3 regions of the Mesorhizobium sp. M0074 genome follow, and region 3 is predicted to be linked to each of the others. Evidence: riboswitches for the same ligand, from Rfam matches in the RefSeq annotation. Region 3 holds a riboswitch; each other region holds the start of a gene.
The links. Region 3 has a riboswitch for cobalamin ahead of NKJ73_RS17480 (DUF1636 family protein). Riboswitches for the same ligand answer to the same signal wherever they lie in the genome.
Positions count from the first base shown of each region.

Region 1 (9,474 bases), on a different contig from region 3:
GGCGGCGCAACAGGGCGATGCGGCCGAAGCGCGACGGATCGATGCCACGCTTGCGCCGCTCTGGAGACTCTTCAAGGAGTTCTCGAGCCTTCGCGTCGTCTATGCACTCGCCGAATTGCTCGACATTTGCCGTGCCGACCCCCCGCGTCCCATCCTGCCTCTGCCCTCAGCAGCGAAGCGCCAGATCGCCGCCGCGTTGGAACGCTTGCCATCGGATGTCAACCGGTGAACAGCGAACCCGGCGGCCAGTGAAGGAACCTGTCATGTATGTACCCGCGCATTTCGATGAACCGAGCCGAGAAGTCCTTTACGAACTGATCGAGAACAGCGCACTTGGCATGCTGATAACCCATGGCCGGAGCGGTCTCGACGCCAATCACATCCCCTTCGAACTCGACACGTCACAGGGAGAAAACGGTTCCCACGGCCCACATGCGGCAGCCGAGAACTCACCACATGGTGAGCAACCAGGAAACCTTCCGGCCTACACTTTCTCCCGGAGCGCGCGTGCTGCATCGACCATGTTCATGAGGGCAGGGCGGACCTCCTCCCATTTGCGTGTTTTGAGGCCACAGTCCGGGTTTACCCACAGTTGGGAATCCGACAGTCGCTCGCGGGCAAGCATGACGAGATCCGAAATCTCCCCGACTTCCGGGACACGTGGTGAGTGAATGTCGTAGACTCCGGGCCCGATTTCGTTCGGATATTTGGAGCTCGTGAAGGCGTCCAGCAGTTCCATTTTCGAGCGCGACGTCTCAATCGAAATTACATCCGCATCCATTTCGGCGATCGCGTCGATGATCTCGTTGAACGCCGAATAGCACATGTGGGTATGGATTTGAGTCGCGTCCTTTACACCCGTTGAGGCGATCCGGAAGCATTCGACAGCCCAGTCGAGATAGTCTTTCCAATCAGACTGGCGCAGTGGCAATCCTTCGCGAAACGCGGCCTCATCGATCTGGATCATCCTTGCGCCGGACCATTCGAGATCCCTCACTTCGTCGCGGATGGCAAGCGCGATCTGGCGGCAGGCTTCGGAGCGCGGTACGTCGTCGCGAACAAAAGACCAGTTGAGAATGGTCACTGGGCCTGTGAGCATTCCCTTCACAGGGTATTCCGTAAGCGACTGGGCGAATTGCCACCAGCGCAGCGTCATCGGATTGGGCCTCGATACGTCGCCGAAGATGATGGGGGGGCGCACGTAACGCGACCCATAGCTCTGCACCCAGGCATGCTGGGTGAAGGCGAAGCCGGACAGCTGCTCGCCGAAATGCTGTACCATGTCGTTTCGTTCGAACTCACCGTGCACCAGCACGTCCAGCCCGATCTCTTCCTGCCAGCGAATTGCAGCCTCGATCTCCTTCTTCAGGAAGGTCTCGTAGTCGACATAGCTCAGCTGGCCCTTCGCATGAGCGGCCCGCGCCCTGCGTACCTGCGGCGTCTGCGGGAAGGATCCGATGGTCGTCGTCGGGAACGGCGGCAGCCCGAGCGTGCCGGCCTGGACTCTGGAGCGCTCGGCAAAAGCGCTCTCTCGTCGCTTCATGCTGTCGTCAATGCTGGCGATCCGCCCCTCAACAAGCGGGTCATGGATCTTCGTGGATGTCACGCGGGTGGCGGCAGCCTCGGCAGACGCTTTCAACGCGCCTGCCACCGCATCCCTGCCTTGGGACAGGGCCCGGGCCAGCAACACCAACTCGTCGGTCTTCTGGGCCGCGAAGGCGAGCCACGACCTGATGTCCGCGTCGAGTTCCGTCTCCATGCGCAGGTCAATCGGCACATGCAGCATCGAGCAAGAAGGCGCGATCTCGACGCGGTCCAAGGGCCAGCCGGCGACGATCGGTTTGATGCGGTCGAGAATGGCGGGCAGGTTCGCACGCCAGACGTTGCGGCCATCGATCAAGCCAAGCGAGAGCACCAGATCCTTCGGTGCGAGCCGACCCACCGTTTCCAGCTGCTGGGGAGCGCGCACGAGATCAATATGCAGCCCGGCCAGGGGCAGAGAAACCGCGGTTTCGAGATTGTCTCCCAGCGGCCCGAAATAGGTAGCCAGCATGATCTTCAGCTCGGGCGCGGCTTTCGACAGCTGGCCATAGGCGAATTCGAACGCAGCTCGTTCGTTCGGGTTCAGATCGAGGACAAGCGCTGGCTCATCGATCTGCACCCAGTCGGCTCCCGACAGCTTCAGCCTCTGCAGGAGTTGCTCGTAGACGGGCAGCAGCCGCGGCAGGAGCGCGATGGGATCGAATCCCTCGGCAGGCGATTTCGCCAGCTTGAGGAAGGTGACCGGTCCAAGGATGACTGGGCGTGTGTGAATGCCGAGGGCTTTAGCCTCGAGGAAGTAATCAACCGGCTTCGTCGACGAAAGAGCGAACGTTTGATCATCGTTTAGTTCCGGCACAATGTAGTGATAGTTGGTGTCAAACCACTTGGTCATTTCCATCGCGGTTACACCAGGCCGATGAGCCGCATGCTGGTGACCACCGTGCCCACAATCCTCCGTCTGACCTTGGTTGCCGCGCGCCATAGCGAAGTAGATGTCGAGTGGGACCTCGCCGCCATTCCAGGCGTAACGAGACGGAAGGGCGCCGACCATGGCTGCGGTGTCGAGCACATGGTCGTAAAGCGAGAAGTCGTTCGACGGGATTTTCGACACGCCGCGATCGTGCTGCTCTTCCCAACTAGCGGCACGGAGCGCCTTCGCCGTCGTGAGAAGGTCGGCGGCGGAAGATTTTCCGGACCAGTAACTTTCAAGCGCGAACTTCAGTTCTCGCCGACGACCGAAGCGCGGCACGCCGAGCGTTGCTACAGGAATTTGCTGAGAGACAGTCATGCCATACCCCGATGGTTGGGGCGTCGGTGACAAGGAAGGCGCTAGCAGGCCGGCACGAACGCCAGGCTGCAGCGGCCACCGAGACACCCCGCCCATGGACGTAATTCGCCGTGGCAGGTCTCCTGGCTCGCGGGTCATAGCCTCTACCCGTCTTCCCAAGGCTATTCGCCTCAGTGACATGAGTGGGGTTAGCTTGCCGCTAACAGTTGCGGGGGCAGCGCCGGCATCGCACCGGCTTCCCTCTTAGCTCCGCTGCGGCACCGCCGTACGGAGAACCACGACACGGGAGACAATTACAGCAGCTCGCTTCTTTGTCAATGCCGCATAAAGAAATGTTTATGTCGTTATGTTAAATTTCGGTTGGCATGTTGCCAAAGGTCGCCTCGAAAGCGAAAACTGTGGAAGCCTTGAGCGGCCGGTAAATCAAAGCGATGACGCACAGCGGTCCGGGAGGATAGGAGTTCGTCGGCTGCCGGGCGCAAACATACCGGCAAGCGCCGTGGTGCTGCTTCGCGCATCATGCGAACGCCACCTCGGCATCGAACTTCGGCTCCGAGGTTCCGACCGCTTCGTCGGTGATCTGCTCGCGACCATATTCGGCTCAATGGCGAGGCTGTTGCCTAGGAAGCTGTTGGCCGTGATGCCCTCGGTGATACGACACAATGATTTCGAGGGGAGCACCCGAGGCCGGCGCAGCGCGTGTTGCGAAGTGATCGAGGCCAATGTCTCGACCTGCTTGTTCGCAGCCCACCGGCTCAAGGTAACCGGCTCAAACCAACGGGCCAGCTCAAGTCCTGTCCAAATGAGGCCTGAGCGGCAAATCGTCGTGCACGCGCACGGTTTGGCGTTCGATCTTGTGATGCGTCTTGGGCGGGCAATCGCCACGGTGCAGCGCTTCCAGGCGCGCAACGATTTCGGCGTCATCCTGGGTCTGCCTGTTGTTGTGGCGAACATACTCGACCCAGGTTGGCACATGATAGCACTCGGTCCATAGTTCGGGCTTTTCCAGGTCACGCAGCAACGCCCATTGTCTGGCGCCATCTCGCAGCCGGGCTTTTCGCCACGATGTCATCACACTGAGAAATTCTGGGACATCTCTCTGATCGATACGATAATCGACCATCACCATGATCGGACCGCTTCGTGGCCGCAGATCAAGTTGCAGCGTCGGTTCGCTGAACTTGTTGGTCGGATCCAGATTGAGCGTTTCGAAATCCGGCTGACGCAGAACGATGCCCATCAGTCCACCAATCACAAGAACCACGCTGGCGACGAGGAAGGCTCCCGAAACACCTTGGACATCCGCCAGTTCGCCCCAAAGCCAGCTTCCCGCCGCCATGCCGCCGTATGTGGCCGTCTGATAGAGAGACAGGGCGCGTCCAACCACCCACCGCGGCGCCGAAAGCTGCACTGTGACGTTAAACAGCGAGAATGATTGAATCCAGGCCGCACCGGCCGGCATGAGGAGGAGACAGCTCAGCCAAACGTCCTCACTCCATGCCAGAAAGAAGCAGCTGATCGCCAGTATAAAGAACGCACCGCGAATGACCCATTCGTTGGAGAGAACTTCTCGGACCCGCCCAATGAGGAGCGCGCCGCAAATCGCTCCCAGGCCGAAGAAGCCGAGCATCACGCCGTAGGTGACTGCGGTCCCTTTGATCTGTTCGCGAGCGACCAACGGCAGGAGAGCCAAAATCACAACGGCGGTGAGGCCGAAAATGAAACTCCGGCACATCACCTTGAGAAGGTTCGGCGACAAGAGCACGTAACGGAAGCCCGCCGCCATCGCACTGCCGAAAGCCTCCCGCGGCAGCGCTTGTCGTGCCCGTACCGCTTTCCACCGCAACAGCGCAGCGATCAGAGCGAAGTAGCAAAAGACGTTAAAGAGGAACGCGAAGGCCGCACCGGCTGTGGCCACGATTAGGCCGCCAATCGCCGGCCCGATGCTGCGCATGAGATTGTAGCTCATGCCGTTGAGCGCAACCGCGCTAGGCAGGTGTTCGCGAGGCAGGATATCCCCCATCGAGGCTTGCCAAGAGGGATCGTGCAATGCCCAACCACAGCCGATCAGGAAGGTGAGACCCAGAAGGATCCAGGGTGTCATTTCCCCCGCATAGGTCAGGAACGCCAGGAAGGCGGATACGCAGACCATCAGCAGTTGCGCAGTCAACATGATCCGGCGACGGTCAAAGTTGTCCGCGAGCGCTCCCGCCGCGAGGGAGAAGATCATGTAGGGGAGGGTGGTCGATGACTGGACGAGCGCCACCATTCCATGGGAGGTGGCGATGCTGGTCATCAGCCAAGCCGCCGCCACACCTTCCACCAGGGTGCCAAGGTTCGAAACGAGTGCAGCCGACCATAGCGAACGGAAGGTCTTGTGCTGAAAAGGAACGAGTGAAGATGTTCTCTTCGCCATTGTGGGAAGCTTCGGGATCGACCGCGGGGCTGGATTTGGTTCGCCTCACTCAACCATGGCCTCGCCGTACAAGCCAAGCTGCCACAGTGGCGCGCCTGCTAACCCAGAAAACTTGGCGGCCTTACAGGCATGCGCAGGACGCGCGAAGCCGCTCAAATCTCCCCAGATGGGTCAGCCATCGAAGACCGGCATCACTTGCCCGTTGAGCGGCTATACGATAATGCTCCGCGCTAACCAGGAAGCGCCAAAAATTCGAGCGGCGACTTCATTCTCCTATTCAGGAAGGAACTATGAGGCGGCAGACGCGACCATTCACCGTGGAAGTCAAACAAAAGCGCAATTATGAAAAATCCGCACGTTCCATCTGGGGCAATTTCGACATCGCCGCGGCGATGGCCGAAACAACAAACGAAGTCGAGCCGTTAAATCGTCAGCTTGTTGACTCTACTGTAGTGGCCCTTGATGCTGAACTTTTGCACAAACCTCGAGTGGAGCATTTCATGGCCAATCCCCTGGAAACCGAGTCAGCAGTAGTTCATAGCGAACCGGCAGACAAAGCGGAAACGCCAAAACCGAAGACGAGAGCGCGGCGGTCGAGGAAGCCAGAAGCTGAGGCGAGCGCGCCTGCCCGCAAGGAGGGCGCCAAGCCGATATCCGCGACCACTGAAGCACCGCCGTCAGCGCGAACAGGCCGAAAGAGCTACTCCGCGAAGGATCGTGCCCAGAAGCTGGCGCAGATCGAGACCTCGATCGGCGGCGGCGCTACTCTCAAGAGCGCGGTGAAGCAAGCCGGCATCTCGGAACAGACATATTATCTTTGGAAGAAGGCGGCGGCGCCGGCGGCGGACAGTGACGGGCTGAAGGATCTCGTCGCGCTCGAGGAAGAAAACAAGCGGCTAAAGAGCCTGCTTGCCGATCGTCTCCGCAAGGAGAATGCGGAACTGAAGAAAAGGCTCGGGCTGGATTAAGGAGGGTGGGCAGCTGGTTCTTGGCTCGCCACCTACAGCAATCCCGCCTGCTCCGCCTCTCTGCGCAAATTCTGGCGTGGCCTTGGGCCGATTTGCTGGATGACCAGCCCGGCTGCCAGCGAGCCGAGATCGCCGCAATCCTTGAGGCTGCGGCCTTGCGTGTAGCCGTAGAGGAAGCCGGCGGCGTAGAGGTCGCCGGCGCCGGTGGTGTCGACCAGCTCGCGGATCCTGGTCGCATTGATGGTCACGGTCTCGTCGCCGCGCACGATGACCGAGCCCTTTTCCGAGCGGGTGACGGCGGCGATCTTGCAGTCCCTGCGGATCTGGGCCAGCGCCTCGTCGAATGACGCGGTCTGGTAGAGCGACTTGATCTCGTGGCTGTTGGCAAAGACGATATCGACGGTGCCGGAGCGCATCAGACCGAGGAATTCGTCGCGGTAGCGATCGACGCAGAACGAGTCCGACAATGTCATCGACACTTCGCGCCCGGCGGCGTGGGCGAGCTTAGCCGTCTGCCTGATCGCCTCCTTGGCGCGCGGCGGGTCCCACAGATAGCCCTCGAAATAGGTGACGGCGGCGCCCGACGCCTTGTCGGCCTCAACATCCTCCGGGCCGAGCTCGACGCAGGCGCCGAGATAGGTGTTCATCGAGCGCTCGCCGTCCGGCGTGACGAAGATCATCGAGCGCGCCGTCGGCGGTTCGCCGTTAAGCGGCCTGGTGTCGAAGGCGACGCCCTGGGCATGCATGTCATGCGCGTAGATTTTGCCGAGCGCGTCGTTGGATACCTTGCCGAAGAAAGCGGCGCGACCGCCGAAGGAGGCGACGCCCGCCGCCGTGTTGCCGGCGCTGCCGCCCGAGGCTTCAATGGCCGGGCCCATGCGGCTGTAGAGCAGTTCGGCGCGCCTCGTGTCGATCAAATTCATTGCGCCCTTGATGATGCCGTTGGTCTCCAGGAACGCCTCGTCGCACTGGGCGATGATGTCGACGATGGCATTTCCTATACAAAGCACGTCATAGTCCGGCATCAATGTCTCCGCGAAAATCCCGACGGCTTCTTGCCACGCCGGCCGGCCGGCGGGTCTGGCGAGTTGGCTTTCCGGATGCCAATCCATTCGGCGTCGGCCCTCACGGGGCGGCGAGTCCTGCCTCGCGACGCAATTCGTCGGCCCTGTCTGTCTTCTCCCAGGTGAAATCAGGCTCTTCACGGCCGAAATGGCCATAGGTCGCGGTCTTGCGGTATATAGGGCGTAGGAGATCAAGCATCTTGATAATGCCTTTCGGTCTGAGATCGAACAACTCAAGAATGAGGCGCTCGATCCTTCTTTCCTCAACCCTCGCTGTCCCGAACGTGTTGACCATGGCAGAAACCGGACTGGCCACGCCGATTGCGTAAGCAAGCTGCACCTCGCAGACGTCCGCAAGTCCGCTAGCGACGATATTCTTTGCAACATACCGGGCCGCATAGGCAGCTGAGCGGTCAACCTTGGACGGGTCCTTGCCCGAAAAGGCGCCGCCGCCGTGACGACCCATCCCACCATAGGAATCAACGATGATCTTGCGTCCAGTGAGACCACAGTCGCCGCGCGGCCCGCCGACTACGAACCTCCCCGTCGGGTTGACCAGAATTCTGACGCCTTCCGTCTCCAGGTGGGTCGGCAGGACAGGCTTTATGATTTCCTCAATGACGCCCTCGCGGACCGTCTCTTGCGAGACTTGCTCGTCATGTTGGGTCGATACGACGATGGTATCAAGGGCGACCGGGCGCAACCCCTCATAGCGCACTGAGACTTGGGATTTCATATCAGGACGCAACCAGCCAAGCTGTCGTGCTTTCCGGACATCTGCCTGTCGTTTCGTCAAGCGATGCGCGAGCTGGATCGGCAAAGGCATCAAGGTATCGGTTTCGCGGCATGCGTAGCCGAACATGAGGCCCTGATCTCCCGCTCCCTGCTGGAGGTCCTGCCCTCGTCCCTCGTCAACGCCCTGGCTAATGTCGGGCGATTGCTCGGTGAGTGCATGAACGACGGAGCAACGCCGGCCGTCAAAGCCGACGGCCTCATCGTCGTATCCAATATCGAGAATTGTATCGCGCGCAACTTGGCTATAATCCACCCGCGCATCGCTGGTAATCTCGCCAGCCAGAACGACTATCCCTGATTTTACCAACGCTTCACAGGCGACGCGCGCCTTGGGATCGGTGCGGAGGATGGCATCGAGGATGGCATCCGAGATGTTGTCGGCCAACTTATCCGGGTGTCCCGCGCCAACCGATTCGGAAGAGAACACGAACTGCCTAGCCATGAAATGCCTCACTTCGGGTGTTGGAGTTGTATGGGGCATTTTGCTTAGCCCACCTTACCTGTCGGGGATGCCCGGGACCTCGAACGCAGCGCACGAGTCGGCAACGTCTCTTCGCAGGGAGGCATGGAGATCTTCGTCGTCTGGCTCGCCAGAGGACGGAGTCAATGAAGCGAGCAATTTGCACGGTTTCCACATCGCGCATGCCCATTGACGTCACTGCTGGCGCCCCCAGGCGAATTCCGCTTGTGACCGCCGGATCCCGCGGGTCGCCAGGCACCATGTTAAAGTTTGTGATGATGCCTGCCTTTGCTAGCCGCTCGGCATAGGCCTTGCCGGATAGTGGTCGATCGCGCAGATCAAGGATCAGCATGTGATTGTCCGTCCCCCCGGTAACCAGGTCATAACCTCGCTCGATCAGTGCCTGTGCAAGAGCCTTGGCATTCTTGACGGTCTGTTGGCCGTAGCTTCGGAAGGACGGGTTCGCGGCTTCGTGCAAGGCAACTGCTAGCGCAGCGATGGCATTCATGTGGGGCCCGCCTTGCAGGTGAGGAAAGACCGCCCGGTCTATTCGTCTGGCGAGATTGTATTTGCTCTTTGTATGATACAGGGCCTGATAGCGATCTTCGTTCCTGGACAAAATGAAACCACCGCGGGGACCGCGGATCGATTTGTGGGAGGTGCTGCTGACCACGTCGCAATGGCGCACGGGATTCGGGTGCGCTCCCGCGGCAATCAGGCCGCTGATGTGCGCAATGTCGGCTACGAGATAGGAGTTCGCATCCAGGGCGATTTCTGCCATTGCCGCGTAGTCAAAGACATCCCGCTTGGCTGTCTCGTGCAAGCGGTCATAGTCAATCTGCTGTGTCTTTTCATCTAGTTCATAGGGGACGCGTTGATAGTCAGTTCCGGAAAAGTTGATGGCCCAACCATGAGTCAGATGGCCCCCTTCCGGAAGGGGC
Region 1 is NZ_JAMYUM010000031.1:32,850-42,323, forward strand. It holds gene NKJ73_RS30525 (dihydrodipicolinate synthase family protein) at 1-229, shown strand, start outside; partial or broken gene NKJ73_RS30530 (FMN-binding negative transcriptional regulator) at 264-440, shown strand; gene metE (5-methyltetrahydropteroyltriglutamate--homocysteine S-methyltransferase) at 485-2,830, opposite strand; cobalamin riboswitch at 2,926-3,125, opposite strand; gene NKJ73_RS30540 (MFS transporter) at 3,618-5,246, opposite strand; gene NKJ73_RS30545 (transposase) at 5,537-6,214, shown strand; gene NKJ73_RS30550 (adenosine kinase) at 6,247-7,239, opposite strand; gene metK (methionine adenosyltransferase) at 7,340-8,515, opposite strand; partial or broken gene glyA (serine hydroxymethyltransferase) at 8,570-9,474, opposite strand, start outside.
Region 1: it holds a riboswitch for cobalamin, as region 3 does, so the genes downstream of both, metE (5-methyltetrahydropteroyltriglutamate--homocysteine S-methyltransferase) here and NKJ73_RS17480 (DUF1636 family protein) in region 3, are expected to answer to the same signal.

Region 2 (9,474 bases), on a different contig from region 3:
AGGCTTCTGGAGAACATGGGCGAAACCGCAGAGGCGATGCGCGAGGCCTTCGAATCCGAGGGTGGCTGGAGCGGTCTCCTGGACCGCTATGCGGCTGAGGCCAAGCGCCACGCCGCCTGATCGGGAAGCCTTCCAGTCCAATACCAGCGAGGCCCTCGCACTGTCGGCCTCGCCGTTTTTGAATCAGTGTCGATCTGCCCATCTGGTTGACCGGGGGGGGATACGCTGCCCTTTACCTGCCGCCGCGAAGGTTTGCAGCGCCGCAGGTTTGTAGAACGTCCTCTCCTCCTACCATCCGGTATGCGCCGCGTCGTTTGGACGCGCGAACGGCGCTGTAGCAATTTGTCGTTGTGCATGGTCCTTTCGCAAAATCGATTCCGATTGTCAGGGTCATGCGTTAGACCTGACAGGCACCTTATCCGGAAATCCGATGGCGGGAGGCGCTGGTGGAAGGCCAGGACGAACAGATGACCGGCGCCAGGGCAGCCGAGGAGCGCCGCGCCGACATCTATGACGAGGACGGCGTCATCCTGTCGTCGTTCCTCGCCCAGATCGGTGCCGCGATCGCCGATCGCGATACGCTGACGCTGAAGCGTGAAGTCGACGATCTGCACCAGTCGGAACTCGGCCACCTGCTCGAGGCCCTGCACCCGGAACAGCGACGCGCGCTGGTCGAATTGCTGGGCAAGGATTTCGATTTTTCCGCGCTGACCGAGGTTGACGAGGCGATCCGCCGCGACATCGTCGACAGTCTGCCCAATGCGCAGATCGCCCAGGCGGTGCAGGATCTCGATTCCGACGACGCGGTCTACATTCTCGAAGACCTCGACCAGGAGGACCAGGACGAGATCCTGTCGCAGCTGCCGTTCACCGAGCGGATCAGGCTGCGGCGTTCGCTTGACTATCCCGAAGAGACCGCCGGCCGCCGCATGCAGACGGAGTTCGTCGCGGTGCCGCCGTTCTGGACGATCGGCCAGACCATCGACTACATGCGCGAGGACAACAATCTTCCCGACCGTTTCAGCCAGATCTTCGTCATCGATCCGAGCTTCAAGCTGCTCGGCGCCATCGACCTCGACCAGATCCTGCGTACCAAGCGCTCGGTCAAGGTCGAAGAGGTCATGCATGAGACCAGGCATGCCATCCCGGCCACCATGGACCAGGAGGAGGCGGCACGCGAATTCGAACAATACGATCTTCTGTCTGCCGCCGTCGTCGACGAGAACGAGCGGCTGGTCGGCGTGCTGACCATCGACGACGTCGTCGACGTCATCCAGCAGGAGGCCGAGGAAGATCTGCTGCGCATGGGCGGCGTCGGCGACGAAGAACTCTCGGACAGCATCTTTTCGACCTCGCGCTCGCGCGTGCCCTGGCTGCTGGTCAATCTTTTGACGGCTTTCCTGGCGGCCTCGGTGATCGGCCTGTTCGACCGCACCATCGAGCATATCGTGGCGCTGGCGGTGCTGATGCCGATCGTCGCCGGCATGGGCGGCAATGCCGGCTCGCAGACCATGACGGTCACGGTGCGGGCGCTGGCGACCAGGGACCTCGACATCTACAATGCCGGCCGCATCATCCGCCGCGAAATCGGGGTGGGCTTCATCAACGGCATCATCTTTGCCATCCTGATCGGCCTCGTCGCTGCTGCCTGGTTCCACGATCGCAATCTCGGCGGCATCATTGCGGCTGCGATGATCATCAATATGTTCGTGGCGGCTCTGGCGGGCATCCTTATCCCGCTGCTGCTCGACCGCTTCAAGATCGATCCGGCTGTGGCTTCGGCGGTTTTCGTCACCACGGTCACCGATGTCGTCGGTTTCTTTGCTTTTCTCGGGCTCGCCACATGGTGGTTCGGCGTGCGCTGAACGTCACCTCAATTGACTTTTACGTAAATGCCATGCGAGGCTTTGAAAGGTGCCTTGTCCGCCGATTCTGGTACGCGCCTGGGCGCCGGCGGCGGCCAGTTGGAACTCGCGGCGTGGCCGGGGCATTGGAGTGACGATGCGGGAATATTATTCGATCACGGAGCTGACCCGCGAATTCGACGTGTCGACGCGGACGTTGCGCTTCTATGAGGACGAAGGGCTGGTGCAGCCAGTAAGACGCGGCCGCACTCGGCTGTTCCGTCCGTCGGACCGGCATCTCATCCGCCAGATCATGCGCGGCAAGAGGCTCGGCTTCTCGATCAACGAGATCCGCGAAATCATCCAGATGTACAGGGAGCCGCCCGGCGAGGTCGGCCAGCTCAAGCTGATGATCAAGCGCATCGAGGAAAAGCGCGAGGATTTGCGCCAGAAACGCCGCGACCTCGAAGAGACCTTGGCCGAGCTCGACCAGGCCGAGGAATCCTGCGTCGAGCGGCTGGTGGAGCTCGGCGTCACCACGTAAGCCGGTGTCAGCCTCGCCTCAAATCCAGCGCCGCACCCTTTTGGCGTAGTCCCGGTATTTCTTGCCGAATTTGGCCGTCAGCACCTGCTCCTCGCTCTCGATCGTCAGCTTCTGCGTCAGGAACGCCGCGATGACCGCCAGCGGCAGGAACCAGGCGATCCCAGTGACAAAGGCGAGGCTGACCAGCAGCAGCGTGTTGGCGAGGTAGATCGGGTTGCGGCTGACGGCGAAGGGTCCGGTAGTCACCAGATGGTCAGGCACGCCGTTCGGGTTGAGCGTCGTCTTGGCGCGGATCATGGTGCGGATTGCCGTGAACCAGAGCGCGGCAACCGCCACCAACCCCACAAGGCCGGCGGCGAACAGGATGTCGCCGAGAAGATCGCCGATCCACGGCAGCGGATAGAACAGCCCTAGCGCGACGCTGACGATGATGGCGGCGATATAGATCAGCGGCGGCCATGGGATGTGCCCCAGCTTCGGCTGCCCAGGATTTTGCTGCACGGGTTTCGGGTGACTGTCGCTCATTATTGTCCTCCCTCGATTAGCGCGTTCCCGGTTCCGCCGCCTCGGTTTGGGCGGTGCAGGTGCCGGCGAGCTCGCCAATATGCGCCTTCCACTCCGGGGACTGATCGTTGCTGTAGAGCCGGTCAAGCGAGGCTTCGCCCTGGAGAGTGTCCAGCATGCAGGCACAATAGCTGGAGCAGAACTCGGTGTCGCGTGCCTGCTCGCAGGATATCTGGCAGGATTTCAGAAAACGCACCTCCCTGGTTTCGGCCTGCGCCGGCATGAATTGCGAAAACAGCCAGACCGAGCCGATCAGCACCGGCTGATGGATCAGATAGAAGGCAAGGCTGTGCCGGCCGATGAAGACCAGCGGATTTGCCCAGCGGCCGGGCGCCAAGGCCGACTGCCGCGTCAGCGCGCCGGAGGTGGCGGCGAGCTTGGTAACCGCGATGCCGGCAAGTACGGCGCCGAACCAGGGCAGCAGTGGAACGTAGTCGTTGGAGCGCGGGTTGGTCGCCGACAGGCCGACCCACCACAAAGCCGGATGATCGAAAGTTTCGGATCGCAGGTAGAAAGGCGCAGCGACGACGAATACGGCGACAAGCAGCGTCAGCAGCGCCGGGAGGCGCAGGAACGCCAGGCCGAGCAGGCTGGCGAGCGCGATCTCGTGCAATATGCCGAAGAAGATGAAGCCGTCGGGCGTGGCGATGCGGGTGACCAGCGATATTGCGAGCGCTGCCCCGGCAACCATGGCGAAGCGCTTCCAGAAGCCGGTCCAGCGGATTTTCTTGCCATGGGCGAGATAGAGGCTGATGCCGACCAGGAACAGGAAGCTCGAGGCGATGCAGCGCGCGTAGATTTTCCACCAGCCGAAGGCGGTGAGGCCGGGATCGGTGTAGCCGAAGAATTCGAGGTCCCAGGTGAAATGATAGCTCGCCATGGCAAGCAAAGCGATGCCGCGTGCAATGTCGATAACGGCGATGCGCTTCGACTTCGGTTGATCCTGAACGGCTGCGCTCGGCGTGTCGATGCTCATGGTCTCGCTGTCTTGGTTCAGCCCGGCAAGACGACTATCACGGTTGCCACCGTCAAAAGAAGCAGGGCCTTGCGTCGCGTTGGTACCGGTCGGCATCAGAACTGCTTTAGGCCAGAGCCGGAAAGCCTTTGGCCGGCGTGCTGGCGTTTTTCGGACTGGGCGCGGTTTTCGCGACACTCGGGCTGCTGGCGGCGGCCTGCGGCTTCGTCGCCTGGCGCTATCTGCCCAAATCGCTTTGATGTGCGAGCGCCGCATGGCGCTCGCGCACCCAGTTGTGGAAGCGGTGCAAGTCGTATTCCTCGGGCATCAGTACGCCGGCCTTGTGGCGCATCGAGCGCAGGCCCATCTGGTTGACCTCGCAGATATCAGCATCCTCCTCCAGCACCTTGGTACCGAAGGCGACGATGTTGTCGATATCCGCGGCCGGATCGGCGAGCGCTTCGCCTCGCGGCAGACGAGCAGCCAGTTGCGATACCAGATGGCCTCGAGATCGCGCTGATAGGCCGCGATGTCCCAATAGGCTGATGACGGCAGCGTCGGCTCGGCCCGCGTCAGGCCGTTGTAGGGACCGCGCTCATTCGGGCTGGGTTGCATGCCGGCTTCCTCCCCATCCGCCAGCCGACACCCGGCTGCGAAAATTGTCAATCGCGGCGCCGGCCGACCGGGCTTGGCGAGGCGGCGCATTCGCCACACGATCCGGCGGAATTTGGTTTGCCGGGCGCGGCGATTCTGCCTATAGTCGCTGATGTCGTCGGTTCCGTTTGGAACCAAGAGGGAATGCGGTGAGGGCAAGTTGTTTGCCCAATGCCGTGGCTGCCCCCGCAACTGTGTGCGGTAGTCCTCTCCATATGCCACTGAAGGTTCGCCTTCGGGAAGGTGGGGAAGGGCGCTGATCCGCGAGCCAGGAGACCTGCCGGCGACAGGAAACTGACTTCTATGCCCTCGGGTGGAGGGCGAAAGGACAAGACATGAATACCGCTTCCGTTTCGCTCGGCGCTTCCGCCTCCTCGCAGTCGCGTCTCATGCAGCTGGCGCTTGCTGCATTCCTCGGCATTTTCGTCATGGGCTTTGTCGGCTTCTCGCATATCGATGCGGTCCACAATGCCGCGCACGACTATCGCCATTCGATGGGCTTTCCCTGCCACTAACAAGGGGCTGACATCATGACACTGTTTCGCAACGTCGTGTTCATCGCGGCGATCGCAGGGCTTGTGGCCGGCGTGGCTCTCGCCTGCATGCAAGCCTATGCCACGGTGCCGCTCATCCTGAAGGCGGAAGTCTACGAACAGGCCGGCGGCGGCCATGACCATGCCGCGGCACCTGCGACACCGGCTGAAAACGCTGCGGGCACGACGGCTATGAGCAGCGCCGCGCCGGCACCGGCTGAAGCAATGGCTCCGGCTGAGGACGAAGGCTGGGCGCCGGCGGACGGTTTCGAGCGCTTCGGCTTCAGCGTCGTTGCCAATATCGTCACCGGCATCGGCTTTGCGCTGGTCCTGGTTGCGGTTTCGGAATTCGCCGGCGGCATCGGCAATTGGCGCCAGGGCCTGTTCTGGGGGCTGGCCGGCTTTGCCGCGTTCACGCTGGCGCCGGGCCTCGGCCTGCCGCCGGAACTGCCGGCGATGCCGGCGGCCGACCTTGTCCAACGCCAGATATGGTGGTGGGCAACAGTGGTGGCGACAGCGGCCGGTCTCGGCCTTATCGTCTTCCGCAGATCGCTGCCGCTGGTGGCTCTTGCCGTGGCGTTGATCGTTGCGCCGCATATCGTCGGCGCGCCGCAGCCCGATAGCTTCGAGACGGCGATCCCGGAAGACCTGCACCACCAGTTCGTGGTGGCGGTGACGCTGACCAATCTGGTGTTCTGGCTGGTGCTCGGCGCGGTCGTCGGCGTGGTGCGTGGACGCTTCACGGGCACGGCGACCAGCCTGCGCGACAGCTTTGCCTGACCGCGCTGCCGGGGCACTGACCCTGGTCATCGGCGGTGCGCGGGCCGGAAAGAGCGCGCATGCCGAGAGCCTGGTAACGGCCTGTCCGCCGCCTTGGAGCTATATCGCCACGGCGCAAGCCTATGACGACGAGATGCGCCAGCGCATCGCGCTGCACCGCTCGCGCCGCGGCGCCGGCTGGACGACCATCGATGCGCCGCTCGACCTTGCCGGCGCGATCGGAGCGCTGCCTGACGGCCAGCCGGTGCTGATCGACTGCCTGACGCTGTGGCTGACCAACCATATGCTGGCCGACCATGATGTCGAGGCCGAATGCCGGAGGCTGGCCGATGTGCTGTCGCGGCCGCGTGGGCCGTGGTTCGTGGTGTCCAACGAGGTCGGCCAGGGCATCGTGCCGGACAATGCGCTGGCAAGACGGTTTCGCGACGCCGCCGGCCGGCTGAACCAGGACGTCGCGGCTGTTGCCGGCACCGTGCTTTTGATGGTGGCGGGGCTGCCGCTCAAGGTGAAATGACATGGCTGATACTATCGATCCCAAGGACGAGGAACGCCACCGCGCCAAGATGGCCAAGCGCAAGGCGGTGCAGGACGCCGAGGTCGCGGCCAAGACGGTCGAGAAGGGGCTGCTGATCGTCAACACCGGACCGGGCAAGGGCAAGACCACGGCCGCCTTTGGGCTGGCGCTCAGGATGCTCGGCTATGGCAAGCGCGTCGGCGTCGTTCAGTTCATCAAGGGCAAATGGCACACCGGCGAGAAAGACGCCTTTGCCGCCTTCGGCGACCGTGTCGTCTGGCACGCCATGGGCGAAGGCTTTACCTGGGAGACACAGGACCTGAAGCGCGACATCGCGGCGGCCGAGGCTGCCTGGGCGAAAGCGCTGGAGCTGATGGCCGAGCCGTCGATCAGCCTCGTGGTGCTCGACGAGCTGAACATCGCGCTGCGCTACGACTACCTCGATCTCGAAAAGGTGGTCGCGGCGCTGAAGGCGCGTCGCGAAGGCCTGCATGTCGTCGTCACCGGCCGCAACGCCAAACCGGTATTGGTCGAGGCGGCCGATCTGGTCACCGAGATGGGCGTGACCAAGCACCACTTCTCCGCCGGCGTGAAGGCGCAGCAAGGGATTGAGTTCTGAGGGCTGGTGCTGGCGCCTCTTCTTCCTTCTCCCCTTGTGGGAGAAGGTGGATTGGCGCGCAGCGCCAAGACGGTTGAGGGGTGCTGGCCGGAGCGCTGTTGGTGCCAAGCTGGAACACCCCTCATCCGGCCGCTTCGCGGCCACCTTCTCCCACAAGGGGAGAAGGGAAAGCCGCACGAAGCGGCTCGCCCCTGGAATGGTAAGGGTGAGGGGCGGCGCCGACCTGACGCGATTATTTGAGGCGTAGCCTTATTTTGTTCTTGCTTTGTGCCGGCGGCTATGCTACTAATTTCGGTATGGTGCTAATTGGGCTCCAACGACCCGTCGCTTGGCGGGTTTTTTGTTTCCGCTCGATCTCGAGCGCAGATCACGCCAAGATAACAACCACCGCGACCACGCCGAACAGCGCGATCAGCAGTAAGTCGGCGACGCGGTAGAGTTTCAGCGCCCGTCGGATGTCGGTGCTCTCGACATCATCGTGCCGGCCGCCTTCGCCCATCAACGCGTCTTCGACCATGACGCCGTCGTAGGAACGGGGGCCGGCGAGCGCCAGGCCGAGCGCGCCGGCCATCGCTGCTTCCGGCCAGCCGGCATTGGGCGAGCGGTGTTTTTTCGCATCGCGCCGCACGGCGTGCCAGGCGCCCTTGGCGTCGGCGCCCTTGACCAGGAAAGCGGCGAGTACGATCAGAAGAGCCGTCAGCCGCGACGCCGGCAGATTGATCCAGTCGTCGAAGCGCGCAGCCGCCCAGCCGAAGGCTTCGTGGCGCGGAGTGCGGTGGCCGATCATCGAATCGGCGGTGTTGGCGGCCTTGTAGGCGACGCCGCCGGCGAGCCCGCCGATACCGAGCCAGAAGGCCGGCGCGACGACGCCGTCGGAGAAATTCTCGGCCAGGCTTTCGATCGCGGCGCGGCAGACAGCGGCCCTGTCGAGCTTTTCCGGGTCGCGACCGACGATCCGCGAGACGGCAATGCGGCCCATATCCAGTCCGCCGCTGTCGAGGGCGTCGGCGACCGCTTCGACATGCTCGGCCAGGCTCTTCTGCGACAGCAGCGACATCGCCAGGATTGCGGTGACCAACAAGCCGAGTGGAATGCTCCAAAGCAAGGTTTCGAGCCAGAGGGCGAGGGCGGCCGGCACCAGCACGATCACCAGCAGCGCGACGACGCCCCAGCAGCGACGGTCCGCGTCGGAATCAGTGGCGCGGTTGAGCCTGCGGTCGAGAAAGGATATCAGCCTGCCGAACCAGGTGACGGGATGGCCAATGGCATCGAAGAGCCGGGCCGGGTAGCCGAGTACAAGTTCGATGGCCAGCGACAGGAAAGTGATCAGGATCGGCATGAAGTCTCTTGATGGAGTGACGGCGGCAGTGGACCACGGCGGAAGCCTTGGCCGGGCGAGGGCGCTTTTCCCTCACGCGCCGCTGCCTTTCGTCGACCTCTCGACCGGGATCAATCCGCACTCCTACCCGCTTTTCGATTTGCCCGCCACCGCCCTGTCGCGATTGCCGGAAACAGCGCGCAGCCGCGACTTGGCTGAACGCGCGGCAAGCGCCTATGGCGCCCCGTCGGCGGCGAATGTCGCGGCGGCGCCCGGCACGCAGATTCTGTTGCCGCGCGTCGCTTCCCTGGTCAGCCCGGGCACGGCGCTGGTGCTCGGGCCGACTTATGCCGAGCATCGGCGGGCAGCGGCGATCGCCGGCCATGCGGCGGCTGAAGTCGATGATTTCGAAGCCCTGGCGGCGGCCGACCTTGCCGTCGTCGTCAATCCCAACAACCCGGACGGGCGCGTCGTCGAGCGCGAAAGATTGCTTCGACTTGCCGGGACATTACGCGCCAGAGGTGGGCTGCTGGTCGTCGACGAGGCCTTCATGGATGTCGGCCCGCGCAGCGAAAGCCTGGCCGGCGACGTCGACCAGGGCGGCATCGTCGTGCTGCGTTCGTTCGGCAAGTTCTTCGGCCTGGCCGGCCTGCGGCTCGGCTTTGCACTGGCCGATGCGCTGACGGTCGAGCGGCTGGAGGCGCAATTCGGGCCATGGGCGGTTGCCGGGCCGGCGCTCGAATATGGCATAAGGGCGCTTGCCGATACCGGCTGGCAGGCCGGGATGCGGCGCCGTCTGGCCGAGGATGCCGCACGGCTCGATACGCTGTTCGGCCGCTTCGGCGTGCCTGTCGTCGGTGGCACCGCGTTGTTCCGCTATATCAGGCTGGCGGGCGCCGCCGGCCTGTTTTCGGTGCTCGGCCAGCGCGGCATCCTGCTTCGGCATTTCGCCGATCGTCCGGCTGTGCTGCGCGCCGGCCTGCCGGGAGCCGACGAAGAATGGCGGCGGCTCGAATCGGCACTTGCCGGCTGGGCCTCGCGGCGCGACGATGGGGCCAAGGAGACTTCGCGATGATCCATGTTTGTTCCCTGGCAAAAATCGAGGAAACGGTGGCAAGGACCGGGGCCGAGCGGCTGCTTTCGCTGCTC
Region 2 is NZ_JAMYUM010000004.1:274,522-283,995, reverse strand. It holds gene NKJ73_RS08245 (SRPBCC family protein) at 1-120, shown strand, start outside; gene mgtE (magnesium transporter) at 468-1,865, shown strand; gene NKJ73_RS08235 (MerR family transcriptional regulator) at 2,002-2,388, shown strand; gene NKJ73_RS08230 (methyltransferase family protein) at 2,407-2,913, opposite strand; gene NKJ73_RS08225 (heparan-alpha-glucosaminide N-acetyltransferase) at 2,930-3,928, opposite strand; gene NKJ73_RS08220 (SRPBCC family protein) at 4,146-4,313, opposite strand; cobalamin riboswitch at 4,664-4,860, shown strand; gene NKJ73_RS08215 (CbtB domain-containing protein) at 4,897-5,076, shown strand; gene NKJ73_RS08210 (CbtA family protein) at 5,092-5,874, shown strand; gene cobU (bifunctional adenosylcobinamide kinase/adenosylcobinamide-phosphate guanylyltransferase) at 5,867-6,388, shown strand; gene cobO (cob(I)yrinic acid a,c-diamide adenosyltransferase) at 6,390-7,007, shown strand; gene cbiB (adenosylcobinamide-phosphate synthase CbiB) at 7,375-8,346, opposite strand; gene cobD (threonine-phosphate decarboxylase CobD) at 8,345-9,400, shown strand; gene NKJ73_RS08185 (tyrosine phosphatase family protein) at 9,397-9,474, shown strand, end outside.
Region 2: it holds a riboswitch for cobalamin, as region 3 does, so the genes downstream of both, NKJ73_RS08215 (CbtB domain-containing protein) here and NKJ73_RS17480 (DUF1636 family protein) in region 3, are expected to answer to the same signal.

Region 3 (9,474 bases):
GCATTCGCCAAGCTCCGCGCCGCGGTGCTCGTCGCAATGTCGGTCACATCGTTGGCGAAGGACTGCGCCTCGGCAATCAGGGTTTTGGTCGCCGCGCGCGCCTTTATCGATGAGCTTTTGCCGGTCGCGGAAACGCGTTCCGTTCGCGCCTCGAAATCCTCGGCGACCGGCTGCCAAAGCCGCTGCGAGGTTTCGGCCGCGCCCGAAAGCACGCCCATCCAGATGCCAAAGGCGTGGTTGGCAAGACCGATGCCGAGTGCCGTCATCGCCGCCGCGCCCGCGACAGGATGCGCCAGGAGATTGACGGCATTGGCCATCTCCTTCGGCATCATCCTGGTCAGATCCTGGTTCATCTTCAAGAACGGGTCCATATCGGGCGTAAAATCGTCGGGTGTCGAAAACAGCGACATAGGTGGTCTCCTGGTCGTTTCCGTCTGCCCCGCGCTCGTTTCCTCGTTTCGGGCATTCGCCCGCATTTTTGAATTCTTCTATTCCGCCGCCGCCAGCACCGGTTCGGCGCGGTGCGCGTTGCGCGAAAACTCGTCGATGCGCCGCTCCACCTCGCCGCGGAAATGCCGCATCAGGCCCTGGATCGGCCATGCTGCCGCATCGCCCAGCGCACAGATCGTGTGGCCCTCGACCTGCTTCGTCACGTCGAGCAGCATGTCGATCTCGCGCTTCTGCGCTTCGCCGCGCACCAGCCGCTCCATCACCCGCCACATCCAGCCGGTGCCTTCACGGCAGGGCGTGCACTGACCGCAGCTTTCGTGCTTGTAGAAGTAGGAAAGCCGCGCGATCGCTTTCACGATATCGGTCGATTTGTCCATGACGATGACAGCCGCCGTGCCGAGGCCCGATTTCAGATCGCGCAGCGCGTCGAAATCCATCGGCGCGTCGATGATTTGCTCGGCCGGCACCAGCGGCACCGAGGCGCCGCCCGGAATGACCGCCAGCAGATTGTCCCAGCCGCCGCGGATGCCGCCGCAATGCGCCTCGATCAGTTCGCGGAACGGGATCGACATCGCCTCTTCGACGGTGCACGGATTGTTGACGTGGCCGGAGATGCAGAACAGCTTGGTGCCGACATTGTTGGGCCGACCGAAGGACGAGAACCAGGCGGCACCGCGGCGCAGGATGGTCGGCGCGACAGCGATGGACTCGACATTGTTGACCGTCGTCGGGCAGCCATAGAGGCCGACATTGGCCGGAAATGGCGGCTTCAGCCGCGGCTGGCCCTTCTTGCCCTCGAGGCTTTCGAGCAGCGCCGTTTCCTCGCCGCAGATATAGGCGCCGGCGCCATGATGCATGTAGATGTCGAAATCGTAGCCGGAGGTGTTGTTCTTGCCGATCAGCTTGGCCGCATAGGCCTCGTCTATGGCGCGTTGCAGCGCCTCGCGCTCGCGGATGAACTCGCCGCGCACATAGATGTAGGCGGCGACCGCGCCCATGGCGAAGCCGGCAAGCAGGCAGCCTTCGACCAGCGTGTGCGGGTCGTGGCGCAGTATGTCGCGGTCCTTGCAGGTACCGGGCTCGGACTCGTCGGCATTGACGACGAGATAGCTCGGCCGGCCGTCGCTTTGTTTGGGCATGAACGACCATTTCAGCCCGGTCGGGAAACCGGCACCGCCGCGGCCGCGCAGGCCCGATGCCTTCATCTCGTTGACGATCCACTCGCGCCCCTTGGCAACGATGCCGGGCGTGTTGTCCCAGGCGCCGCGCGCCATGGCGCCGGCCAGCGACTTGTCGAAGCGGCCGTAGATGTTGTTGAAGATGCGGTCTCTGTCCTGAAGCATTGCTCGTTCCTCAGACCGGCTTCTTGCCGGTCGGCCGGCTCCTGTTTCCGGGCGACGGCTTGGCCGCCTTGGCGGCAGCCTTCGCCGGTTTGACCTTGGCCTCCGGCGCCTTGAAAGCAGACGCCGGCTCGGCCTTGTTCTTTGGGCCCTTGCGCTGTTTCGAGACGTCCTCGACCTGCGGTTCGGCCTTGTTGGCATTGGCGGCCGAATGCAGAGGCGCTGCGACGCTCGCCGCCCTTTCCGCCGCAGGCGCGACTTTCGTCGCCGACGGCGATTTCAGCGCCGGGCTGGTCTCGACCGCATCGGTTTTCGGCTTGCTGGCATTCGAGGGCGCAACCGGCGCCGGTGCAGGCGCGGCCGAAGCCGCTGGCGGAACTGGTGCTGCGGCGGCAGCCGCCGGCTCTGCATCCTTGGCGGCCTTGGTCGCCGCCCTGGTTTCCCGGTCGCGGGTCGCCTTGAGGATCGCCTTTTCGCTCTTGAGGGTCGTCAGGCCGCTGGCCGGCTCCGAGGTGATGCGGCCGTTTTGCGGTCCTGGCGTCACCGAAGCACCTTTGCCGGCGTCATAGAGGTCGATGATCTCGGCAAGCCGCTCCGGCGTCAAATCCTCATAGGTGTCCTTGAATATCATCACCATCGGTGCGTTGACGCAGGCGCCGAGGCACTCGACCTCCTCCCACGACAGCGTGCCCTTGTCGTTGGTGTGGAATTGGTCGTGATGGATTTTCGAGCGGCACACATCCATCAGCGCTTCCGAGCCGCGCAGCATGCAGGGCGTGGTGCCGCAGACCTGGATATGCGCGCGGGTACCGACCGGATTGAGCTGGTACTGCGTATAGAAGGTCGCGACTTCGAGCCCACGGATACGGGGCATGCCGAGCATGTCGGAGATCGTCTCGATCGCCGCCTTGGTCACCCAGCCTTCCTGTTCCTGCGCCAGCATCAGCAAGGGAATGATCGCGGACTGTTCGCGCCCCTTCGGATATTTCTTGATCCACTGCTTCGCCGCCGCCGCATTCGCCCGGTTGAAGGCGAAGGAGGCTGGCTGGAGGCTGGCTTCTGCGAGACGGCGGACTGACATTTAGCGATCGACCTCACCAAACACGATGTCGAGGGAGCCGAGAACGGCGGTAACGTCGGCCAACATGTGGCCGCGGCAGAGGAAATCCATGGCTTGCAGATGTGCAAAGCCTGGCGCGCGCAGCTTGCAGCGGTAGGGCTTGTTGGTGCCGTCCGAGACCAGATAGACGCCGAACTCGCCTTTCGGCGCCTCGACGGCCGCATAGACCTCGCCGGCCGGCACGCGGTAGCCTTCGGTATAGAGTTTGAAGTGATGGATCAGCGCTTCCATCGAGCGCTTCATCGCCTGGCGCTTTGGCGGCACCACCTTGCCGTCGAGGTTAGACACCGGTCCGCTGCCTTCCTTGCCGAGCAACAGGTCGACGCACTGGCGCATGATTTTTGCCGACTGCCGCATCTCTTCCATGCGCACCAGATAACGGTCGAAACAGTCGCCGTTCTTGCCGATCGGAATGTCGAAATCCAGCTCGGCATAGCATTCGTAAGGCTGCGATTTGCGCAGGTCCCACGGCGCGCCCGAGCCGCGCACCATGACGCCGGAAAAACCCCAGGCCCAGGCGTCCGCCAAGGAGACGGTGGCAATGTCGACATTGCGCTGCTTGAAGATACGGTTGCCGGTCAAAAGCGCGTCGAGATCGTCGACCGATTTCAGGAATGGGTCGATCCACTTGCCGATGTCCTCGATCAGCTTCTGCGGCAGATCCTGATGCACGCCCCCGGGGCGGAAATAGGCAGCATGCATGCGCGAGCCCGAGGCGCGCTCATAGAACACCATTAGCTTTTCGCGCTCGACAAAGCCCCACAGCGGCGGCGTCAGCGCGCCGACATCCATCGCCTGCGTCGTCACATTGAGGATGTGCGACATGATGCGGCCGATCTCGGAGTAGAGAACTCGGATCAACTGCCCCCGCTTCGGCACCTCGATACCGAGCAGCCGCTCCGCGGCAAGCGCGAAGGCATGCTCCTGGTTCATCGGCGCGCAATAGTCGAGCCGGTCGAGATAGGGCACGGCCTGCAGGTAAGTCTTATGCTCGATCAGCTTTTCCGTGCCGCGATGCAACAGCCCGATATGCGGATCGACGCGATCGACGACTTCGCCGTCGAGTTCTAGAACCAACCGCAAAACACCATGGGCAGCAGGGTGCTGAGGCCCAAAGTTGATATTGAAGTTGCGAACGGAAGTCTCAGCCATTTTGGCGTCTCAATTCGTCTTGGCTTTTTCGTCGCCTGGAAGGACGTAATCCGTCCCCTCCCAAGGGCTGAGAAAATCGAAATTGCGGAATTCCTGTTTGAGCTCGACCGGCTCGTAGATGACGCGCTTGGCTTCGTCGTCGTAACGCACCTCGACGAAGCCGGTCAGCGGAAAGTCCTTGCGCAGCGGATGGCCTTCAAAGCCGTAATCGGTCAGAATCCGCCGCAGATCCGGATGGCCTGAAAACAGCACGCCGTAGAGATCGTAGGTCTCGCGCTCGAACCAGTCGGCGCCGGGATAAATCCCGGTGATCGACGGCACGAGCGTCTCTTCGTCGGCCTGGACCTTGATGCGGACGCGGATATTCTGTCTCGGCGACAGCAAATGATAGACCACGTCGAAGCGCTTTGCCCGCGACGGATAATCGGCGCCGCAAACGTCGATGATCGAGATGAACTGGCATTTCGGATCGTCGCGCAGGAAGGTGACCACCTCGATCAGGTCGCGCGGCTCGACTGGGATGGTGAGTTCGCCATAGGCGAATACCGCCTCGCCGATCCGGCCGACCAGTTTCTCGCCGAGATAGGTCGAGAGATCATTCAACGCCTGGGTCATGCCGCTCACCGCTCTATCGTGCCGGTGCGGCGGATCTTCTTCTGCAGCAGAAGGATGCCGTAGAGCAGTGCTTCGGCGCTCGGCGGACAGCCGGGCACGTAGATGTCGACCGGCACGATGCGGTCGCAGCCGCGCACCACAGAATAGGAATAATGATAATAGCCGCCGCCATTGGCGCAGGAGCCCATCGAGATGACGTAGCGCGGCTCCGGCATCTGATCGTAGACCTTGCGCAGCGCCGGCGCCATCTTGTTGGTCAGCGTGCCGGCGACGATCATGATGTCCGACTGGCGCGGGGACGCGCGCGGCGCGACACCGAACCTCTCCGAGTCATAGCGCGGCATCGACGTATGGATCATCTCGACGGCGCAGCAGGCGAGGCCAAACGTCATGAACATCAGCGAGCCGCTGCGCGCCCAGGTGATCAGCGCCTCGGTCGAGGTGACGAGAAAGCCCTTGTCGGCGAGCTCGTTGTTGATCTCCAGGAAGAATGGATCGTCGGACCCGACCGGCCTGCCGGTGTTGGGGTCGATGAGGCCCTTGGGCTTCGGCGCGACGAGCGTACCGGAACTGTCGTTCAATCCCATTCCAGCGCTCCTTTTTTCCATTCATAGGCAAAGCCGATGGTCAGCACCGCCAAAAACACCATCATCGACCAGAAACCGAGCATGCCGATCTGACTGAACGACACCGCCCAAGGAAACAGGAAGGCCACCTCCAGATCGAAGATGATGAACAGGATCGACACCAGGTAGAAGCGGATATCGAACTTCATGCGGGCGTCGTCGAACGAGTTGAAGCCGCACTCATAGGCGGAAAGCTTTTCCGGATCGGGGTTGCGATAGGCCACCAGGAAGGGTGCGGCGAGCAGCGCCAGTCCGACGACCAGCGCCACGCCGATGAACAGGACGATGGGCAGGTACGAACTCAACAATGCGTTCATTCTGCAGCTTTCCGTTGCGGCCAATCCACTCTGATTACAGCACCGGACCCACTTGCGGAAGCGTGACAGTTTAACCACTGAACCGTTTTAAGGGGGCTCTATGCTGCAACGCGGCGAGGGTTAGCGCAGCGCTTTCGGCGAAGCAAGTCAAACCTTGTTCAAATCGCGGTGCTGGACGGCATATCCGGGAAAACTGGTCCGATCCGCTCCTGTTTGATTTCCTTCACTTTTTACTCCACTTTTCTCTCCTGACATGGATGCCGCCAAAACCCTGCTAGCATGGCACGGAATCGCAGGTCATTTTCTCTGTCCAAAATCGTCCGGATGCCGCCTTCATGAAGGAAAAAATCTCGCTTGCCATGGCCCGTCGCATCGCGCTGGCGGCACAGGGATTCAATGACCCGCGACCCACCGGTACACCCGACCGCCGGCATCTGGCCCGCGTGCTTGCCCGTACCGGCCTGCTGCAGATCGATTCCGTCAGCGCCGTGGTGCGCGCCCATTATATGCCGCTTTATTCGCGGCTTGGCCCCTACAAGCTGGCGTTGCTCGACAACGCCGCCGTAACGCGCAAGCGCATGGTCTTCGAATATTGGGCGCATGAAGCCTCGTTCTTGCCGGTCGAGACCTATCCGCTGATGCGCTGGCGCATGCAGCGGGCCCAGCGCGGCGACGAAATGTACAGCGGGCTGGCCAAATGGGGCCGCAAGCACGCCGCCTATATCGAAGACATCTATCGCGAGGTCGCCGAACGAGGCCCGATCGCGGCGTCGGCTTTCGAAGGGCAGAAGGGTTCGGGCGGCTGGTGGGGCTGGAGCCATGCCAAGCATGCCTTCGAGTGGCTGTTCTGGGCCGGCCGCATCACCACTGCGCATCGCCGCGGCTTCGAGCGGTTCTACGATCTGCCGGAGCGCGTGCTGCCGCCAACAATACTGAGTCTGCCAACGCCCTCCCCCGAAGACGCTCACCGCGAATTGCTGCGCATCTCCGCCCGCGCCCATGGCGTCGCCACGGCAAGCGACCTGCGCGATTATTTCCGCCTCTCGCCCGCCGACATCAAGGGCCGCATCGAGGAGTTGGTCGAGGCCGGCGACCTGTTGCCGGTGAGCGTCGAAGGCTGGAACAAAACAGCCTATCTCCACAAGGACGCCCGTTTGCCGCGCAAGATCGAGGCGCGCGCGTTGCTCGCGCCGTTCGATCCTGTCGTCTTCGAGCGGTCGCGCACCGAGCGGTTGTTCGACTTCCACTACCGCATCGAGATCTACACGCCGGCCGAAAAGCGCCGGTATGGCTATTACGTGCTGCCGTTCCTGCTCGGCGACAGCATCGTCGGGCGTGTCGACCTCAGGGCCGACCGCCCGGCCGGCGTCTTGCGCGTCCATGCCGCCTATGCGGAGCCCGGCGCCCCGCCGCAAACTGCAGCCGCCCTTTTCGAGGAATTGAAGCAGATGCAGGGCTGGCTCGGGCTTGAGCGCATCGAGGTGACGGCTGCCGGCGACCTCGGCCGGCCGCTCGCGGATATCGCCGCGTCATAGACGTGCGTTGACACGACTACCCCCACAAGCCTAAATCCGTTCCAGACGGTCCCCTGCCCGCAACGGCAAGGGCCAAGAGGGAATGCGGTGCGAAATCTCGATTTCAAATCCGCGGCTGTCCCCGCAACTGTAAGCGACGAGCCTCGGCCGAAAACCACTGGGATGTTCCCGGGAAGGCGGCACCCAGGCGATGACCCGCGAGCCAGGAGACCTGCCGTCTAGGACATAAGAATCCGATCGCCTGGCGGGTTTTCCGGGCAAGGAGCCTGATTTGGAACGCGACAGCAGTTTTCCGGCTGAGACAGCGGATTTATTGTCCGGCCATGGTGATTCCCCGGCCGGCGTTACCGTCATCGTCTGCTCGTCCTGCCGTGACGAGACCGGTTCGGACGCTCATCCGCGCGCCGGCGAACTGCTCGCAGAGGACACGCGCCGCGCCGCTGGCGGCGAAAACATCAAAATCCGCACCGTCGAATGCCTCGGCAATTGCAAGCGCCGGCTCAGCGCGGCCATGCTGCGCGACGGCTGCTGGAGTTACGTCTTCGGTGATCTGACCACGACCAGCGGCGCCGATCTCGTCACCGGGGCAAAGCTGTTCGCCACCTCGACGGATGGGCTCATTCCATGGCGCGGCCGTCCCGATTGCCTGAAGCGCGGCCTGGTTGCCCGCATCCCTCCCCTTGACCTTTGAAGGACCTGACATGACCGCTGCCTCCCTTTCGCGCGTTCCCTGCACCGTGGTCACCGGCTTTCTCGGCGCCGGCAAGACGACGTTGATCCGCCATTTGCTCGAAAACGCCAAAGGCAAGCGCCTGGCCATCATCGTCAACGAGTTCGGCGACATCGGCATCGACGGCGATATCCTGAAGGGCTGCGGCATCGACACCTGCCCCGAGGAAAACATCGTCGAGCTGGCCAATGGTTGCATCTGCTGCACCGTCGCCGATGATTTCGTCCCGGCGCTGGACCAGATCCTGTCGCTGACGCCGAGGGTCGACCACATCCTGATCGAGACATCCGGCCTCGCTTTGCCCAAGCCGCTGGTCCAAGCCTTCCAGTGGCCGTCGGTGAAAAGCCGCGTGACGGTCGACGGCGTCATTGCCGTGGTCGACGGACCGGCGCTGGCTGATGGCCGCGTAGCCAACGACATGGACGCCCTGCAGGCGCAGCGCGCGCAGGACGAGACGCTTGACCATGACGATCCGGTCGAGGAGGTGTTCGAAGACCAGCTCGCTTGCGCCGACCTGATCATATTGTCGAAGAGCGACCTGATGGACGCCGCCGGCTCGGCCCGCGCCAATGCCGTCATCGGCAAGCACGTGGCGCGCGCGGTGAAGATCGTACCGACTTCGCAAGGCAAGGTCGACCCGTCGGTGCTGCTCGGCCTCGGCCTCGCCGTCGAGGACGACATCGAGAACCGCAAGACCCATCACGACGACGAACTCGACCACGAGCATGACGATTTCGATTCGTTCGTCATCGACATCGCGTCGGTGTCCAACCCGGACGAGTTGGCACAGCGCGTCGCCACGGCTGCGGAGGAAGAAAACGTGCTGCGCGTCAAGGGTTTCGTCGAGGTCGGTGGTAAGCCGATGCGGCTCTTGCTGCAGGCGGTCGGTCCGCGCGTCAACCATTATTACGACCGCGCCTGGACCGCAGAAGACGATCGCCGCTCGCGCCTCGTCGTCATCGGACTGAAAGGGCTGAACCGCCCGGCCATCGAGCGTATCCTCGCCGGCTGACAAAGCACGAACCGCGATGCACATCCTCACCACCACATCCGCCTCGCTCGACGATCTCGCCGAGCCTGTCGATCTCAGGCAAACGCCTGCGGATGTCGTGGCGCTGTCCCTCACCGACAGCGACCTGGCCGGGCTGGCGGCGGCGTGGAAGGCAGATGCGCACCGCCTGCCGTCGATGCGGCTCGCCGCCTTGCGCGACCTGCGCCATCCGATGTCCGTCGATCTGTGGATCGACAGCGTCGCCCGCCACGCCAAGGTCATTCTGGTCCGCATCCTCGGCGGCTATGACTGGTGGCGCTATGGCTGCGACCAGCTCGCCGTTATCGCGCGAAATCGCGGTATCAAGCTGGCGCTCCTACCGGGCGAGAGCCACGACGAGGATTTGCGACTGATCGAAGGCTCGACGCTGCCGCGCGAGGAGTTGGACGCCCTGCTTGGCTATTTCCGCGAGGGCGGGCCGGCAAATATGACGGCGCTGGTGCAGAGGCTGGCAAGTCTCGCTGGATCGGGTGCGGCGGTAGCCGAACCTGTTAGCGTGCCAAAGGCGGGATTTTACGAGCCGGGACTGGGGGTCGTA
Region 3 is NZ_JAMYUM010000012.1:21,523-30,996, forward strand. It holds gene NKJ73_RS17440 (helix-hairpin-helix domain-containing protein) at 1-410, opposite strand, end outside; gene nuoF (NADH-quinone oxidoreductase subunit NuoF) at 489-1,793, opposite strand; gene nuoE (NADH-quinone oxidoreductase subunit NuoE) at 1,804-2,871, opposite strand; gene NKJ73_RS17455 (NADH-quinone oxidoreductase subunit D) at 2,872-4,062, opposite strand; gene NKJ73_RS17460 (NADH-quinone oxidoreductase subunit C) at 4,072-4,677, opposite strand; gene NKJ73_RS17465 (NuoB/complex I 20 kDa subunit family protein) at 4,683-5,264, opposite strand; gene NKJ73_RS17470 (NADH-quinone oxidoreductase subunit A) at 5,255-5,620, opposite strand; gene NKJ73_RS17475 (winged helix-turn-helix domain-containing protein) at 5,956-7,155, shown strand; cobalamin riboswitch at 7,185-7,388, shown strand; gene NKJ73_RS17480 (DUF1636 family protein) at 7,427-7,846, shown strand; gene cobW (cobalamin biosynthesis protein CobW) at 7,857-8,897, shown strand; gene NKJ73_RS17490 (cobaltochelatase subunit CobN) at 8,914-9,474, shown strand, end outside.